DNA from 3 places in the Parabacteroides sp. 20_3 genome. Region 2 is predicted to be linked to each of the others. Evidence: riboswitches for the same ligand, from Rfam matches in the RefSeq annotation. Region 2 holds a riboswitch; each other region holds the start of a gene.

Region 1 (3,281 bases), on a different contig from region 2:
GACATAGGAGGGGCACGAAGTCCCGAGGCACTCACTATCCAAGTGTCGTGCAGCGACTCAATGTAGGGGGCGTTCTCGTGATCAAGGAGCTGTCCGCAAAACGCCGGTTCAGGTGGATAAATGTAATCAAATAAGACGAGTAACGGCATCAGATGTATATCCACATCTCCATCCATAAAATGAGAAATATGCGTACTGAAATAGGCCAAGTTATGCCCGTCGCAACCGCAATCATGCGTATCAGTGCTTTTATCGCCATGCGCTTGCTCCGCGGTCAAGGATTGATAACAAGGCATCCCGTCCCGGTGATGATGGTGAGGGATAACCACAGAAAGCAATGCCAAGATGCCGGCCATCAGCACCACGTATTGTACAACCCTCTGTTTCATTTTCTCACGCATGGCACAAAGATAAGGATATTTTTCCGTTTTTTACATGAATGTTGTAAGTTTGCGGTAAATAAAAAGATAGATGAAGTTTGGAGTAAATAAAAAGGTATTATTATATACCGCCGGTTGCGTATGGATTTTCGCCGGTATCAATATCTTACGCATCGGTATCGTCACATGGTTAAACGATACCCATTATTGGTTATTCAAGATCGGGGAAGCGACCATCGTTTTCTTACTTTTCTTCAATTTGGTCTTTAAACGGCTTTTCTATAAACATTCCGAACGGATCTCCCGGAAAAACGGGAAACATTGCCCGTTCTCTTTCTTCGACGTGAAAGGTTGGATTATCATGATCTTCATGATCGCTTTCGGGATCACGATCCGTGCGCTCCATTTACTGCCGAATTCTTTCATTTCTGTATTCTATACGGGATTATCCACGGCGTTGATCATAACGGGATTCTTATTCTTGAGACAAGGAAAAACCGTTGGGAATTGAGAATTGAAAATTAAAGATACAACAATCAATAATTCTCAATTCTCAATTCTCAATTTTCAATTCCCAAGCTTTTCGCAGATCAACTCAGCCGCCTTCTTGCCGCTCATCAGCATGCCGCCAAAGATCGGTCCCATACGGAAGCTACCGCTTACGCCGTTAGCGGCCATACCGGAAACGAATAATCCCGGGTAGATCTCCTTCGTGTTCTCCACCGTCGTCTGCTCACCCAGCTCCACATTCAAGGAACGCTCGCCGATCACGCCTCCGGTCGGTGTATTCAATTGGATATCATTCTTACGGGCTACCACACGGGCGATCTCGCAATCATGCCCCGTACCTTCCAAGACAGCCTTTGCCATGATCGTCAACGGATCCACGTGCATCCCCTCACGGATTACCGGAGCCCAGTTCACTACCACACCGGCTACGGCATCGTTATGAAACACCACGTCCTCTACCGAATAGCAGTTAAAGATCGTAGCGCCCGCCTTCGTCGCCTGATAAATCAAAGCGGAAGTGGTATGTACCGAATCCATGATATACGTGCCGTTAGCACCCTCCTTATAACTTACGCCCAATTCCTTGATAATCGGCATAGCCTCTTCCTGCACCACGATATCGTTGAACATCATAGCGCCGCCCCACATACCTCCACCGGGAGCCAGCTTACGATCAAACAACGCCACCTTCTTACCGGCTTTCGCCAAGAAATAAGCGGCCACGATACCGGAAGGTCCCCCTCCCACGATCGCTACATCCACAGACAAGTTGCTCTTCAACTTCTCGAAGTAAGAGTCAATGATTCCACTTGAAACAATCTGTTCCATCTTAATAACTAATTAAAGTTTAAACATCAGGGAGCACATAGAGGTAACGCCCCCTTTATTTCCTAGTTCTACCTTATTTTCCCTTCGCCGGCATTACCCGGATCAGGTTCGATGGGTATAATCTCAGCCCGTATGACTCGGGCACCCCTATGTGAAAAGTCGGGGGCAAATGTACAAAAAATTAGTATATATGTACTCAACAGAGCCATAAAAGGCAAAAAACGCTCAGCCAAACAAAATGTAAAAAGTTTAGTCTTCTTCCGACCAGTCATCAGACCAACCGAATTCTTTATCCCGGAATAATTCAGCTAATCCCGAAATCTGCTTGAACCGAAGTAACTCATTTTTATCCATTCCAATATTACGCATGATCCACTTATCAGACATCCCAGATTTGACCAACTCCGTAACAATCTCCGTCATAAGTTCCAAGTTGTGCATCCCTCGAGCCCTGTTATGGCGAATGGTTGAAGCCATTCGGTTTGAAATATCTTTCTCAATCACCGTTACAGGCAACATTCCTTTCTCACGATCATAAATCCTTTGAGATTGCTTCATAACCAGATAACGATGATAACCATCTACTATCTCATATAAATCATCCTCTTCAAGATAATAACAGACGCAAGGCATCGTATAGCCATCCTCCCAAATGGAAAGTTCCAATAATCGCATTTCCGGTGGTGCCATGATATTAGGGTTATAGCTGTTGGCTACAATTTTTTCTATAGGGACAGCCCTAACACCATATGCCGGACTAACAAAGTTTCCCATGCTTATAAAAATTATATTTGTCCATTACTTCTTTTCTCATATCCCTTTCTCGTTTTGTCTGGGAAAAACCCATATACTTACATGTATGATCGTTTTTCAAAATACAAACACACATACGTTTGTAAGTAGGGATTTCTTTAAACTCAGGTATATTGATATCATCGATATACTCCATCCGTACCGGTTTCTTATCCGTATGGTAAGCGGTACATTCTTCCACAATGATAGGAATATTAGCCGCCCGTAACTTAGCGATAGTCTCCTCACTGAGGCATCCTCCTTTTTCTCTCCAGAATTTACGGCTGACTCTTAACTTATTCAAATAGTTCTCACGAGTTTCTTCGGGTAAAGTATTTAGGAGAAAATACATATATTTCTCCCAAGAGAACCCGGCTGGGCACTTGATAGCCCTCCATCCCATAGCGGAGGTATTCCCATATATACCGGCAAAGCCAACACCGTTTACACGTCCAACCATCCTCCCCCACATGTCGGGATCGACAACTTTGTAAATGAACAGTGTGGATATCGCTTGGGATATGAATGGGCTCGCCACACGTTGCCGGGACAAAGGCACCCCTGCTTGATAATACAAATCATACAAATGATTATATGTCCAACCGAACTTTCCGTTCGCTATCCAGATATCCTGAGTTTTCCAATCATAAATAGGATATGCGTTATATATAGAATAATTCATTCTGCGAGTCCATTTATAATTAGCTAGTTTTCTGTAATTCTTATCACTATGTATGGCCCGCCACCTATTAAAACTCTCTTGGGTACGGA
Region 2 (3,281 bases):
GTATTGTAAGTCCAGATAGCCGGTGAAAAGAGGGGAAAGACGTTGAGTCAATTTAGCGTATGCGTTGTAGTCTAATTTCTTACCGGTATTGCGATAATATTCGTAATCCGGTTGTGGCAAGACGTTTGCGCTTTTGGTCCACATTACCCGGCCAAAATGATCGCCTACATAGTTGTTGACGGCGGTTCCCAGCGTAAGGCGGGTATTGTCACGTTGATAGTTCGCGCTATAAACGGCCCCATAGAAATAATTGTCGAGCCATTTACGGCGCACAAGGTCCGTCTTTTTTACGGTATTACCCTCCGGATCGATATATTCCGGTAGTTTATAACTGCTGAATTTGGCTTTCGATTTATAATCCTCGTAATATCCATTTCCGTCGGTGTAATGAAGGGTCAGGTTCATATTCCAGAAATCTCCGATACGCTGGCTGGCCATTAAATGGTAGTTGTGTTGCCAATAATTATCCGTCTGATTGTTATAAAACTTCTTCACTCCATCTTCCTCATATTCTCCGCATGGATTATAGCTACGATCTGTGTCAAGTAAATAAGACGGAACACCGTTCCATGCTTGATAGGTCTTCTCGCTGTTCCCGAAGGCTTGGAATTTAATCAATGTATTATCGGCATAGAAAGCGGCGGAGGCATAGTAAGAACTCATACGGGCGGAGGCACGATCGATAAAGCCGTCGCTACGGATATTGGAGTAGCGGGCGTCGAAAGCGAAATGATCGTAAAGTAATCCAGTGCCGCCTTTTACCGTATGTTTCAGCGTACCGAAAGAACCTGCTGATACGGAATATTCGCCGTAAGGCTTTAAGGACGGTTTCTCGGTCTGCATGGCGACCGTAGCGCCAAAAGCCGCAGCTCCGTTCGTAGAGGTTCCGGCGCCTCGTTGGATCTGGATCGATTCTACCGAGGAAGCTATATCGGCCATATTAGCCCAGAATACGGTATGAGACTCGGAGTCATTAACCGGTACGCCATTGATCGTGATATTGATACGGTTCGCATCTGTACCCCGGATACGAAAACCGGAGTAACCGATACCCGTTCCGGCATCCGAGGTCATGATAACAGACGGGGATTGGGAGATAAGGAATGGGATACCTTGCCCGTTGTTCCGGCTGCTTAGTTCTTGTTTGGAGATGTCGCTATAAGCTACCGGGGTCTCTTTCCCGACTTTGGTAGCGGTAATAACCACTTCATCTAAAGATACGTCTTTTGAGATTTTCAAGGAGTCGACCGGACTAGGCATTTGTGCCTTGGCGGTTGTAGCCAGCAAGGAGCCGGCCAAGATAACCAATACATTTTTCATCTTTTCATCTTTTTGCTTTAAAACTAAATAGATGAATAGAAAGGATCGGAGAAGCATGAATCCCTACGACAGCATTACCTGTACAGGTTCTATGGGTATGATCTCAGCCCGCTCCTTTCGTGAAGGATTCCGCGAGCACCCCTTCGTATTCGGCAGCAAAGATAGGCATAAAAATGTTAATAAATATTACTATCAATAGTAAATCGGATTTCTATAGATATTAATTCTGATTACTATCGATCGTAATCCGGTTTGTGTCGTATTAATTTTTTCTGCAAAAAGATGAGGATATTTTGAGAACTCATTGATTTTTTGTATATTTGCGGGCGATTAAGTGAAGTTGAGGAGGGGGCGGGTAGTCCCCTTCTTTTGTTCTTAACAGATATGTGTATGATAGAAAAGAAAGTGGTAAGCCAATTAGTAGAGGAAAAACTAGCCTCTTCAAGCAATTATTTAGTAGACGTAGTGATTAAACCGGGGAACCTGATAGTCGTTGAAATTGATAACGATGAAGCGGTAAGCATTGATGATTGCGCTGAGTTGAGCCGGTATTTGGAGGAGCATCTGGATCGTGACGTCGAGGACTATGAGCTGGAGGTTGGCTCCGCCGGCATTACTTCTCCTTTTAAGGTACTTCGCCAATACGTCAAGAACATCGGAAACGAGGTGGAGATGCTGTTGAAAAACGGCTCGAAGCTGACAGGTGTGTTGAAATCTGCCGACGAGAACGGTGTGGTTGTCTCTGTCGAGAAGAAGGTGAAACCGGAGGGCGCTAAGCGGAAGGTAACCGTGATAGAGGATGAGTCGTATACATTTGATGAAATAAAATATACAAAATACTTAATAAGATTCAAGTAAGATTATGGCCAAGAAAGAGGAAACAATCAGTATGATTGACACCCTTGCGGAGTTCAAGGAGTTGAAGAATATCGATAAAGATACGATGATTAGCGTTTTGGAAGATTCGTTCCGTAACGTGATCGCCAAGATGTTTGGCACGGATGAGAACTATGACGTGATTATCAATCCTGAGAAAGGTGATTTCGAGATCTGGAGAAACCGTACGGTTGTGGCTGATGATGAATTGGAGGATGAGAACTTGCAGCTTACGTTGACGGAGGCCCGTAAAATCGACGCCGACTGTGAGGTGGGCGAGGAAGTGACCGACGAGGTGCATTTCGCGGACTTCGGACGTCGTGCGATCTTAAACTTGCGCCAGACTTTGGCTTCAAAGATACTTGAATTGCAGAAAGACAGCTTGTACGCTAAGTATAAGGATAAAATCGGCCACATCATCGCCGCTGAGGTTTATCAGGTGTGGAAGAAAGAAATCCTGTTGCTGGATGACGATGGTAATGAGTTGCTACTGCCGAAATCCGAGCAAATCCCGACCGATTTCTATCGTAAGGGAGAGACCGTACGTGCGATCGTTCAACGTGTGGATAACTATAATAACAACCCGAAGATCCTTCTTTCCCGTACGGATAAGGTCTTCTTGCAGCGGTTGTTTGAGTTGGAGGTTCCGGAGATTAATGACGGCTTGATTACGATCAAGGCGATCGCCCGTATCCCGGGAGAGCGTGCCAAAGTGGCTGTCGAGTCATACGATGACCGTATTGACCCGGTGGGTGCTTGCGTAGGTATGAAAGGCTCTCGTATTCACGGAATCGTTCGCGAGTTGAGAAACGAGAACATTGATGTGATTAATTACACCTCAAATCTCTCTTTGTTTATCCAGCGTGCTTTAAGCCCGGCTAAGATCTCTTCTATCCGTGTAAATGAGGAAGAAAAGAAAGCTGAGGTTTATCTACGTCCTGAGGAGGTCTCTTTAGCGATCGGTAAGGGCGGTCTGAATATTAAGTTGGCTTGTATGTTGACTGAGTATACGATTGACGTATTCCGTGATATCGAAGGAGCGGACGAGGAGGATATCTACTTGGATGAGTTCTCCGACGAGATCG
Region 3 (3,281 bases), on a different contig from region 2:
CGTTGGCCCGTGAATTATGGGAGCTTCTTACGGAAAAAGATCAAAATCGTTTTTTCCCATTACTTTTACAAAAATGTAAATCGTATTGCGCTCCTATCCTTCCCGACGGCGAACTAACCTTGCTGTTAATATCCGAAGAGGGCAAGGTCTTGTACCAATCTTAGCTGTAGAGACGCAGCACGCACGCTACGTATCTACAACCCCCAGACTGTAATAGCATTTCTTTTTAGCTGTTTATTCTTTTTTATTAGGGATTCTTTAAGAATACATATTAGGAGGATTTCGTACTTTTGCCCTCTAAATATTGATTAAAATAATGTTTAGATATCTTTTAATTTATATGGCCTGCCTTCTATTCGCCTTTTCCGTAAAGGCGCAAGGCATTTCCAATGACACGATTCCGAAAGAAGTGCTGATGCTGGATGGTAAGCCTATGACCGAAAAGCAAATACAACGTTATCATAAACAATTACATAAAGACTCCATACGGGCCAACAAAAGGATCTGGTGGTCTATCCTTGGCGGACCGTCTTACACGCCGGAAGCCTCCTTTGGCGTAGGTGGCGCGGTTTTGGCTAGCTTTCGCTTAAACAAGAATGATACGATATCCCAACGATCGTTTATCCCTGCGGGATTTAACATCACCTTAAACGGGACGTTCGTTTTTGCCGGTGCCGGTACCTTATTCTTCAACGAGAATCGCTTCCGTATTTATATCAGTTACGGTTATCGGAACGAACCTTCGCATTATTTCGGGAAAGGCTATGAGACGATCGAGCAAATCGAGAAAAGCGATTCGACAACGAAATTCCATAAGAGTTCTTTCCAACTATATCCCCGTTTCGTATGGGAAGTTAGGCCTCATTTATATACGGGTCCTCTTTTTGATATTAATTTCAGCAAATCAGATGATATCAACCCGGTGATGGCCGAAGATCCTTATTTCAATAAGTTCAAACGAGATTATGTCAATATCGGTGTCGGCGGCTTGATTCAATACGATACACGAAATGACGTGGCGACCCCAAGTTCCGGTATGTTACTAAGCGCGATCGCTAAAGTGTATGGAAAGTATTTAGGCGGTGCATATAATTATGAGATGTTCGAGTTAGAATACCGCCAGTTCCAGCAAGTATTTCGTCCTCGTAGCACCTTGGCATGGATCGCCAAGACACAAATCGGTGTGGGAAACGTTCCTTTTACGGAGCTTCCTTCGTTTGGCTCTCCTTTCGATCTTCGCGGATACTATTGGGGCAAGTACCGTGACAAGACCATGGCGTATGGGATTCTGGAGTATCGTCATATGTTCGGCAGCGTGGAGAAATATAAGAGCGGTAATTTCTGGGCGAAGTGTGGTTTTGTTGGCTGGGTCGGCACGGGTACGATCGGAAACGCTCCTATCGTAGACTGGAATAAATGGAAGTTCAACTACGGCGTAGGCTTACGTATCCAAATGCAACCCGGCAAGAACTTCCGCCTAGACGTAGGCAAAGACCCGAACCAAAAAGGGATGGCGGTTTATATGAATATGACGGAAGCCTTCTAAAACCAGAAGGCTCCCGTCTACGATTTATGGAAGTATAACCTTGCGTTAAAATTATCGTTTAAAAGCCGGAAATATCTTAATATCGATTTTTTTCACTAAGTTTGCGTCGTCGAAGGGGTGCCATACTATATGGGCTGAGATCATACCCTTACTACTTGATGCGGGTAATGCCGCCGTAAGAAAAACGAATGTTAGATGGATAAAAATGAAACGTACCGTTATCCGGTAGCTTTAACGATCGCGGGCTCTGATAGTGGCGGTGGTGCCGGAATACAAGCGGATATTAAGACTTTTTCCTCGCTGGGTGTTTTTGGAGCCTCGGCGATAACGGCTATAACCGCTCAAAACACACAGGGAGTGCGAGGGATCCAAGCGATCTCTCCCGAGATTTTGAGAGGACAAATCGAAGCTATTCTTGAGGACTTCATCGTAGATGCCGTAAAAATAGGGATGCTACATAACAAGGATGCCGTAAAGGTCGTATCTGAAACTTTATCTTCCTTCCAACAGACTTCTATCATTTTAGATCCAGTGATGATATCCACGAGCGGAAGTAAATTATTGGAGGATGACGCCATCCGAACCATCATTGATGAGTTGTTCCCTAAAGCGACACTGCTTACTCCGAATATTCCCGAGACGGAATATCTTTCCGGTATAAAAATCAATAACGAGGCGGATATCTTACTTGCCGCCCGGAAATTGCAGGAAAAAGGATGTAAGGCTATATTGATCAAAGGGGGGCATATTCCCGGAGTAGAAACGGTGGATCGGTTATTTATCAATGAGAATAATCCGATTTGTCTGGCCTCGCCAACAGTGGAGACTTTCAATACCCATGGAACGGGCTGTACGCTATCGTCCGCCATCGCCGCTTATATGGCACTCGGCCATTCATTGGTGGAAGCCGTACGATTAGCCAAGGAATATATGAATAACGCGCTCGTTCACGGGGCAAATGTATGCATGGGAAAAGGGCACGGACCTGTAAACCACTTCTTCTCACCCTCTGCCCTTCATAAAATCCGATGGAATCATGAATAAGCTGGTCGTAATTACTACACCTTATTTTTTCGCGGATGAAGCTTCTTTGATCGAACTTCTATTCGCGGAAGGAATGTCTCGTTTACATCTACGTAAACCGGATTGTAAACGTGATGAATTGGAGGGCTTATTGGATAACATCTCTCCGGCTTATTACGACAGGATCGTTCTTCATGATTGGTTTACCTTGGCAGAAGAAAGGGCTTTAGGAGGAGTCCATTTGAACAAGAGGAACCCGGAAGCTCCACCTTTATATAAAGGCAGTATAAGTCGTTCTTGCCATAGTCTGGAAGAGATTATCAAGTATAAACCGGTATGCGACTATGTATTCCTTAGCCCGATCTTTCAGAGTATATCCAAAGAAGGATATGGTAGCGGATTCCCCTTAGATGGATTGCGAAACGCAAAGGGCATCATCGATGATAAGGTGATCGCCTTGGGAGGAATCTGCTCACAAACAATAACGAAATTAAGAGATATCCCCTTCGGCGGTGTCGCCGTTCTCGGGGCCCTTTGGGGAAACGATCCCTCCCTTCTTGTTGCGGATCAACTCATAAAACAATTCAAACGATTACAAGTATGGCCTTAAATTATTATTTCGGATATGATGAGAATGGAAGAGTCGGTCGGAGAACAACCGGATTACGCCCTCCTTTTGGTGGGAGTAACCGCTTGATGTTTATAACGCATC

The links. Region 2 has a riboswitch for thiamine pyrophosphate ahead of ACESPU_RS20435 (TonB-dependent receptor). Riboswitches for the same ligand answer to the same signal wherever they lie in the genome.
Region 1: linked by a shared signal. The riboswitch ahead of ACESPU_RS05925 (sulfide-dependent adenosine diphosphate thiazole synthase) and the one ahead of ACESPU_RS20435 (TonB-dependent receptor) in region 2 are both predicted to bind thiamine pyrophosphate.
Region 3: linked by a shared signal. The riboswitch ahead of thiD (bifunctional hydroxymethylpyrimidine kinase/phosphomethylpyrimidine kinase) and the one ahead of ACESPU_RS20435 (TonB-dependent receptor) in region 2 are both predicted to bind thiamine pyrophosphate.

The regions. Positions count from the first base shown of each region.
Region 1 is NZ_CAXSNO010000002.1:505,766-509,046, forward strand. Features, by position in the region: gene ACESPU_RS05915 (DUF6769 family protein) at 1-401, opposite strand, end outside; gene ACESPU_RS05920 (hypothetical protein) at 472-891, shown strand; gene ACESPU_RS05925 (sulfide-dependent adenosine diphosphate thiazole synthase) at 948-1,718, opposite strand; TPP riboswitch at 1,781-1,877, opposite strand; gene ACESPU_RS05930 (ParB/RepB/Spo0J family partition protein) at 1,968-2,492, opposite strand; gene ACESPU_RS05935 (DUF3440 domain-containing protein) at 2,476-3,281, opposite strand, start outside.
Region 2 is NZ_CAXSNO010000012.1:105,761-109,041, reverse strand. Features, by position in the region: gene ACESPU_RS20435 (TonB-dependent receptor) at 1-1,320, opposite strand, end outside; TPP riboswitch at 1,363-1,473, opposite strand; gene rimP (ribosome assembly cofactor RimP) at 1,711-2,178, shown strand; gene nusA (transcription termination factor NusA) at 2,183-3,281, shown strand, end outside.
Region 3 is NZ_CAXSNO010000001.1:36,653-39,933, reverse strand. Features, by position in the region: gene cbiD (cobalt-precorrin-5B (C(1))-methyltransferase CbiD) at 1-164, shown strand, start outside; gene ACESPU_RS00165 (BamA/TamA family outer membrane protein) at 317-1,546, shown strand; TPP riboswitch at 1,650-1,747, shown strand; gene thiD (bifunctional hydroxymethylpyrimidine kinase/phosphomethylpyrimidine kinase) at 1,742-2,590, shown strand; gene ACESPU_RS00155 (thiamine phosphate synthase) at 2,583-3,179, shown strand; gene ACESPU_RS00150 (thiamine phosphate synthase) at 3,170-3,281, shown strand, end outside.